DNA from 2 places in the Achromobacter seleniivolatilans genome. Region 1 is predicted to be linked to the other one. Evidence: riboswitches for the same ligand, from Rfam matches in the RefSeq annotation. Region 1 holds a riboswitch; the other holds the start of a gene.
What was found. A riboswitch is a leader RNA that binds a small molecule or an ion and turns the genes downstream of it on or off. The one in region 1 is predicted to bind glycine.

Region 1 (4,173 bases):
AACCAGGCTGTCACCTTGCGTCTTGACCGTAAAGGGATGCCGGCGACGCCGAATACGCCTGACTCTCAGGCTATGCGCTTTGCGGATGCGGCAAACACGTCGAATCAACGTGCCACGGCCAATGCGCTAGACAGTATGTCTGGGGCTGATCCGCTCTATCAATACGTGCTGACGTTGCCGGAAGGCGCGCCCGCCGCGGTGTTCGATAATCTGTCTGGCGAGGCGCACGCCAGCGTTGTCTCCAGTTTGAATAACGTTGGCAGTATCGCGAGAAGCCTGCCTTTCAAAAGTCTGCGTGCCAATCTTGACGCAGGCTTGGCGCCAGGCACAGCAACGGCACAGGCTGGCGTGGGTAGTCCTCTGAAGGCCGCATTACCTAGCTCGGCAGCACAACCCGCATGGGCGGAGCTGGTCGGTAATTGGCAAACGCTGAATGGTGACGGCAATGCGTCGCGTGTGGATCAGCGCACTGGAGGTGTGTTCGTTGGCGCTGATCACGCCGTGGGCAGAGGCTGGCGATTGGGAGGTGCACTGGGTTACACCGACAGTCGAGTTCGCGTGGATGCCAATTCGTCCAAGGCCGATGCGGACAGCTACAGCGCCATGATCTACGGCGGCAAAGCTATCCAGGCAGGGTCGGGCAAGCTCAATTTTCTTGTGGGTGCGGGATACACCTGGCACGACATCTCCACGACGCGCAATGTCGCCGCGGCTGGGCAATTGCAAAAGCTGACGGCGGATTATGGCGCCAGTACCAGCCAGCTTTTTGCCGAACTGGGTTATGCCGTGCCGATAGCGGAGCGCGCGCAGTTGGAACCCTTTGCGGGGTTGGCATGGTCAGATACCCGAACCCGGGGCTTTCAGGAGTCGGGGGGGATTGCTGCATTGAGCGGTGAGGGCAGCCGCAACAGCGTTACCACCACGACATTGGGGTTGCGCGGCCAGACCGCATTCTCCCTGGGTACGACGGAAGGAAAACTCCGAGCGGCAGCAGGCTGGCGCCATGCTTTTGGCGATGTTGAATCGCGCGCGCGCCTGGCGTTCGATGGCAGCCAACCCTTTACTGTGTCAGGCGCCCCGCTGGCTCGCAACGCGGCGTTCACGGAATTAGGGCTGGATGTGGCGGTCTCGCGATCGGCAAGCATCGGCATCACGTATAGCGGCCAGTACGGTGGCGGCAATCGTGAGAATGCCGGCACCGTGGGCGTAACGTGGCGGTATTGATAGCGTTAGAGCGGCAAAGCCCGCTCCACGCTTCCCGCCAGAATTTGCGCCGTCGCGGCCGACAAGGTCCAGCCTAAATGCCCATGCCCGGTGTTGTAGAACACGCCGGGCCGCTTGCCCGGCCCGACGCGCGGCATCATGTTTGGCGTCATCGGGCGCAGGCCGCACCACGGGACGACGCGTGACGTGCGGATCTGGGGGAAGTGTTTGCGGGTCCAGTCGATCAACGGTTGCACGCGCTCGGCCCGGATGTCCATATTGAAGCCATTGAACTCGGCGGTGCCCGCCACGCGGAAACGGTCGCCCAGACGGCTGGTGACGATCTTGGCGGCTTCATCCAGCAGACTGACGCTGGGGGCGGCGGCCTGGCTTTGATCGTCGTCCAGGTGCACGCTGATCGAGTAGCCCTTGACCGGATAGATGTTCAGCGTGTCGCCCAGTTGCCGGGCAAACTGGCGGCTGAGAGCACCCGCGCAGACAACGATGGCATCGGTCTCATGCTGTTCGCTTTCGGCGCCGCCGTTGCGCCGCACATCCAGCACATAAGGGCGGCTGTCGCGGCTGATGTTGCCAATGTCGGCATCGTGGACAAATTTGACACCGCGGCGCTCGCAGGCGCGCGCAAGACCGCTGGTGAATTTGTGTATGTCACCCGTGGCATCGGACGGCGTGTAAAAACCGCCATAGCAGTCCGTGAGCAATGCGGGTTCGATATTGCGCGCTTCCTGGCTGGACACGGCATAGCGTTCCAGGCCGCCTTCTTGCAGTAGTTTGTTGGCACGGTCGGCCGTCTTGAAGCTGGCGGCGTCGTGATAAATGTGCAGGATGCCGCGCCGTTCCAGGTCGAAGTCTATGCCTTCGTCTTCCGCCATTGCATACAAGTGCTGGCGCGCCTCAATGGCGAGCCGGGTGGTGTCGATGGTGTTTTGGCGATAGTTGGGAATCTGCCCCATGAATTGCGCCAGCCATGAATACTTGTGCCAGCTGGGCTTGGGGTTCAGCAGCAAAGGCGCATTTTTGCGCCACATCCAGCGCAACCCTTTCAGGACGGTGGCGCTGCTGTTCCAGACTTCGGCGTTGCTGGCCGACAACTGCCCGCCGTTGGCGTAAGACGTTTCCATGGCGGGGTAGCGCTGCCGGTCGTAAACGGTGACTTGGTATCCCAGCTTTGACAGGGCGTAGGCAGACGTGACGCCGGTGATACCGGCGCCAATGATGGCGATGCGGGGCATGATGGCTCCAGATTGAGTGGCCACGGCCATTCTTGGCCGCAGCACCCCATCTGTCTCTGTACCTGAGAGCTTCACTCGCTCGCGCTGATGGCGGCGGGTTCCCCTTCGGTGGGCGCGCATGGCGCCTCTCTCCAGATTGTCTAGACTCGCGCAGTCCTGTTGCCTGAGAGTTTCCGGGGCGGTTGCTCCGTCGGCGCCGGCCGCAGGGGCCAGTCTCTTCTGCGCGGTTGTGAATCGACCCGAGCAGCATAGCCAAATTTACGCCGATGTTCGTTAAGGGTTAACGCTAGGGGAACAGCTGCCGCGTTACGATTCCACCCGGTGCGCCGCTTTCCGGACCGACGCGCGCCGCTTCAATCAGATCATTAAAAAGAACCCGTTTTGGAATGAAATCGATGCGCCGCCGCTTTATGGTTAGAACTGGGATTGCGATGTTGATGGGCATGGTTTGTGCAGTTGCGCAGGGCGCGGCAGCTTCGCAGCCTGCCGATCCGGCACTGGACGCCGTGGTGGATCAGGCTGCACAAGCGGCCATGCAGGAATTCGGTATCCCCGGGCTTGCCATCGCGATCACGCATCAAGGCAAGCAACGCTTCTACAACTATGGCGTGGCCTCGCGGCAGACGGGGGTAGCGGTCACCAGCGACACTTTGTTTGAACTGGGCTCGATCAGCAAAACCTTTACGGTGACGTTGGCCGCCTATGCGCAGGCAGAGGGCAAACTGGCCTTGAGCGATAGTCCGGCAAAGTATGTGCCGGAGCTTGCCGGTAGCGATTTTGCAAAGCTGTCACTGGTGCATCTGGCTACGCATACGGGAGGCGGTTTCCCCTTGCAAGTGCCCGATGCGGTCAAGGACCGCGCGCAGCTGATGGCGTACCTGAAAGCCTGGAAGCCGCAGTACGCAGCGGGTACGCAACGCACTTACGCCAACCCCAGCATCGGCATGTTGGGCATGGCGACGGCCAACGCCATGAAGCAGCCGTTCACCACCGCGATGGAGCAGAACCTGTTCCCGAAGCTCGGGCTGTCCAGCACCTATATCGATGTGCCTGCCGCAAAGATGGCTTCCTATGCGCAGGGCTATAACCAACAGGATGCGCCGGTGCGCGTCAACCCGGGCGTGCTGGCCGCCGAGGCTTATGGCGTGAAGAGCAGCGCGCGCGACATGATCCGTTTTGTCGACGTCAACCTGGGGCGGACCGATGTGGCGCCGCTGTTGAAGCAGGCGGTTGCGGATACGCATGTCGGCTATTACGAGCTGGGCGATATGACGCAGGATTTGGTGTGGGAGCAGTATCGGTATCCGGTGACGCTTGCCTCCCTGCTGTCCGGCAACGCGGGTTCGATGAACAGGCAGAGCCATGCCGTCGTCGCGCTGAACCCTCCGCTGGCGCCGCAATCCGCTACGTGGATCAACAAGACGGGATCGACAAATGGATTTGGCGGCTATGTGGCGTTTGTGCCGTCCAAGCAGTTGGGGATTGTGATTCTTGCCAACCGCAACTACCCGAACGAGGCGCGAGTGAAGCTGGCTTACCGGATTCTGGGCGAATTGGACCGGTAGCAGGACCCGGCCGCATTCTGATTTTGTGTTTGCATGATTGCTGGTACACAGAACAAAATCGACCGCATCCTGCCGCACGCCGTTGCGGCCCATTCCCTGACAGGAGTTCCCATGAGCCTTGCCCCCGCTACCGAAACCTTGGCCGACCTGCG
Region 2 (4,173 bases), 1.3 Mb from region 1:
GTGGCTTGCCTGGCCTTGCATCAGCTGTGGGCGTACCTGGACGTGCGCGCGCCGCACGTCGCGGATGCGCTGCTGGGCGGGCTGGTGGCCGCTGGCGCCACGGCGCTGGGCACGTTGCCCATCCTCTTTGCCAGAACGATCCCGCAGAAGGTCCAAGACAGCATGTTCGGCTTTGGCGCCGGCGTGATGCTGGCCGCCAGCGCGTTTTCGTTGGTGGCCCCTGGTATCGCTGCGGGTCGTGAGTTGGGCTATGGCCCCTGGGGCGCCGGCCTGACGGTGGGCGCCGCCGTATTGCTGGGCGCTGCGGTCTTGCTGCTCATGGATCGCACGCTGCCGCACGAACATTTCATCAAAGGCCGCGAAGGCATTGAAGCCCATCGGCTGCGCCGCACCTGGCTGTTCGTGTTTGCCATCACCTTGCACAATCTGCCGGAAGGGTTGGCGATTGGCGTGGGTTATGCCGGTAGTGATCCCGTCCGGGGCACGGCGCTGGCAACCGGTATCGCCATTCAGGACATCCCCGAAGGGCTGGTCGTGGCCGTAGCCTTGCTGGCCGCTGGCTACAAACGTGCGTTCGCGGTGGCGCTGGGCATGTTGTCCGGCCTGGTCGAACCCTTGGGCGCTGTGTTGGGTGCGGCCATTGTCGGTTGGTCTGCGCCGCTTTTGCCGTGGGGACTGGGTTTTGCTGCGGGCGCCATGTTGTTTGTCATCAGCCACGAGATCATTCCCGAATCGCACCGCAAGGGCCATGAGGTTTATGCAACCTGCGGCCTGATGCTGGGCTTTGTATTGATGATGCTGCTGGATACGGCGCTGGGGTAGGCCTGACGCCGCTTCCCGGGCATTTAGCCCCGGGAAATCCTGCTTTTCCGGTGCTTGTTTTCGTTGTATGCTTGGCGCCGCTGTCATGCATGTTTGCGGGAGAGAGCGGCCTTTTATCAGGGTCGCCGCCGAAGGCGCAATTCGCCCAGAATCGCTCAGGTAACCGATATCGCACATGCTTGCCCCGTCCCGGTTTTTACCGTGTGGATAAGGCAAAACAGTACTCTGGAGAGACCTGGCGCCGCCCCTGAACTAGGGACAAAGCGAGCAGCCCAGGCGCCGAAGGTGCAAACCCGCTACGCGGGGCAACTCTCAGGCAAAAGGACAGAGGGGCGGAAGATTCAGCCGTAGCCGTGCGGGCGCATTGCGCCTATTACGACCGGCATTCCGTAACCCTGGCATTACTGCCGTCCCGGAGTTCCCGCGCATGTCCGCAACCCTCAAACGCACCCCGCTGGCCGAAGAACATATCGCCTCTGGCGCCCGAATGGTCGATTTCGGCGGCTGGGATATGCCCTTGGCCTATGGTTCGCAGCTGGAGGAGCACCACGCGGTGCGCCAGGACGCCGGGATGTTCGATGTGTCGCACATGTTGAACGTGGACGTGATTGGCCCCGATGCGTTCGCCTTCCTGCAACGCCTGGTCGCCAACGACGTGGCCAAGCTGACGGTGCCTGGCAAAGCGCTCTACAGCTGCATGCTGAACCCGCAGGGCGGGGTCATCGACGACCTGATCATTTATTACTTCGCTGCCGATGAGTGGCGCGTGGTCGTCAACGCTGGCACGGCCGACAAAGACATCGCCTGGATGCAGCGCGTGAAGCAGGCGGGCCAGTTCGACGTCGCCATCACGCCGCGCCGCGACCTGGCCATGGTGGCCGTGCAAGGCCCGAACGCCCGGGCCAAGGTCTGGGCCGCGCGTCCTGCCTGGCAAGCCGCTACCGAACCGCTGACCCCGTTTGTCGCTGCCCGCGTCGCCGATGAGACCTTGGTTGCTCGTACCGGCTACACCGGTGAAGACGGTTTTGAAATCGTGCTGCCCGCAACCGAGGTTGTGCAATTGTGGCGCGACCTGGTTGCCCAAGGCGTGCGTCCCGCCGGTCTGGGCGCGCGCGACACGCTGCGCCTGGAAGCCGGCATGAATCTGTACGGCCAGGACATGGATGAACTGACCCAGCCGGATCAGGCAGGTCTGACCTGGACGGTGTCGCTGAAAAACGCCGACCGCCGTTTTATCGGCCGCGACGCGCTGGAACAGTTCGCCACCCCCGCCACCTTTATCGGCCTGAAACTGCAAGAGCGCGGCGTCATGCGCGCCCATATGGCCGTGCGTACCGCGGCCGGCACGGGCGAGCTGACCAGCGGCACCATGTCGCCCACCTTGGGTGTGTCGATCGGTTTTGCCCGCCTGCCGCAAGGTGTGCGTCCGGGTGACACCGCCGAGGTCGACATCCGTGGCAAGTGGGTGCCCGCCCTGGTCTGCAAACTGCCGTTCGTCCGTAACGGCAAAGCCGTCGAACACTCGTAAACTCGAAGCTTCGCGCGAGCGCCGGCCCGGTCAGGGCCAGGAACGCCCGCGCGAGGCGCGCAACACCATTCACCTACCCGTATACCCTCAGGAGTTCCCATGAGTCTGCCCACCGATCGCAAGTACACCGCATCCCATGAATGGGTCAAAGCCGAAGGCGACGTGTTCGTCGTTGGCATCACCGACACCGCCCAGGATCAGCTGGGTGACCTGGTTTTCGTTGGCGACGTGAAGGTTGGCGCCAAGCTGTCCGCTGGCCAAACTGCAGGTGTTGTTGAGTCGGTCAAGGCCGCCTCCGACATCTACGCGCCCGTGGATGGCGAAATCGTCGCCTTCAACGAAGAGCTGGAAAACAACCCCAACCTGATCAACGAATCGGCCTTTACCGCCTGGATCTACAAGATCAAGCCGGTCAACGCCGCCGACGCCGACAAGCTGCTGGACGCTGCCGGCTACGAAGCCGTCGCTAACGGCTAATCCGGCTCAAGGCGGGCGCGCGGCCCTCGTCCCGCGCCCGCCTTGCCAGACGCACTACCGTCCGCCCTTGGACGGACACCCGCTACCCCCGAGATCCCCCCATGTCGCGCGCCCTAGACACCCATACCGATTTTCTTCCCCGCCACATCGGCCCCTCCGACGCCGACCAGGCCGCCATGCTTCGCGTGATTGGCAGCGCCAGCCTGGACGCTCTGATCGAAGAAGTCGTGCCTCCCAAGATCCGCAGCCAAGCCCCGTTGGCGCTGCCGCAGTCGCGCAGCGAAACCGATGTGCTGGCCGAACTGAAGCAGATCGCGGGCCGCAACAAGGTCTACCGCAACTACATCGGCCAGGGGTACTACGGTACGCAGACGCCGAACGTCGTGCTGCGCAATATTCTTGAGAATCCCGCCTGGTACACGGCCTATACGCCGTACCAGCCGGAAATCTCGCAAGGCCGTCTTGAAGCCTTGCTGAACTACCAGACCATGGTCGCCGACCTGACCGGGCTGGATATCTCCAACGCCTCGCTGCTGGACGAAAGCACCGCTGCTGCCGAAGCCATGACGCTGGCTCGCCGCGGCGCCAAGTCGCAAAGCCCGGTGTTCTTCATTTCGCGCCACGTACATCCTCAGACCCTGGAAGTCGTGCGCACGCGCGCCGAAGGCTTGGGCATCGAGATCGCGGTGGGCGACGAGGCCGAAGGCTTGCCCGAGTGCTTTGGCGTGCTGCTGCAATACCCGCACAGCACGGGCTCTGTATCTGATTACCGCAAGCTGGCCGAAGCCGCTCATGCGCAAGGCGCTGTCGTTGCCTGCGCCACTGACCTGCTGGCGCTGGCGCTGCTGGCCGCTCCGGGTGAATGGGGCGCGGACATTGCCATCGGTTCGGCACAGCGCTTTGGCGTGCCGTTCGGCTTTGGCGGCCCGCACGCTGGCTTCATGGCATGCAAGGACTCGTTCAAGCGCAACATGGCTGGCCGTCTGGTCGGCGTGTCCAAGGACGCGCAAGGCAACCCGGCTATGCGTCTGGCGCTGCAAACGCGTGAACAGCACATCCGCCGTGAAAAGGCCACGTCCAACATTTGCACCGCGCAAGTGCTGCTGGCCGTGATGGCCGGTATGTACGCCGTGTGGCATGGTCCCGCGGGTATTCGCCGCATTGCAGAGCGCGTGCAGCGCAGCACCGCGATCCTGCGCGCCGAGCTGGTCAAGCTGGGCGTGAAGGTCGTCAACGACACGTTCTTCGATACGCTGCTGCTGGAAACGGGCGCGACCACCCCGGCCATCCTGACCGCCGCCGATTGCGAGCACATCAACCTACGCCGTGTCGACGGCGCGCGTCTG

Region 2: linked by a shared signal. The riboswitch ahead of gcvT (glycine cleavage system aminomethyltransferase GcvT) and the one ahead of RAS12_RS02015 (D-amino acid dehydrogenase) in region 1 are both predicted to bind glycine.

What each region holds. Positions count from the first base shown of each region.
Region 1 is NZ_CP132976.1:439,382-443,554, forward strand. Features, by position in the region: gene RAS12_RS02010 (autotransporter domain-containing protein) at 1-1,224, shown strand, start outside; gene RAS12_RS02015 (D-amino acid dehydrogenase) at 1,230-2,456, opposite strand; glycine riboswitch at 2,497-2,597, opposite strand; glycine riboswitch at 2,598-2,688, opposite strand; gene RAS12_RS02020 (hypothetical protein) at 2,743-2,901, opposite strand; gene ampC (class C beta-lactamase) at 2,852-4,021, shown strand; gene RAS12_RS02030 (Zn-dependent hydrolase) at 4,133-4,173, shown strand, end outside.
Region 2 is NZ_CP132976.1:5,791,656-5,795,828, forward strand. Features, by position in the region: gene RAS12_RS26275 (ZIP family metal transporter) at 1-822, shown strand, start outside; glycine riboswitch at 909-1,004, shown strand; glycine riboswitch at 1,038-1,160, shown strand; gene gcvT (glycine cleavage system aminomethyltransferase GcvT) at 1,250-2,350, shown strand; gene gcvH (glycine cleavage system protein GcvH) at 2,450-2,827, shown strand; gene gcvP (aminomethyl-transferring glycine dehydrogenase) at 2,929-4,173, shown strand, end outside.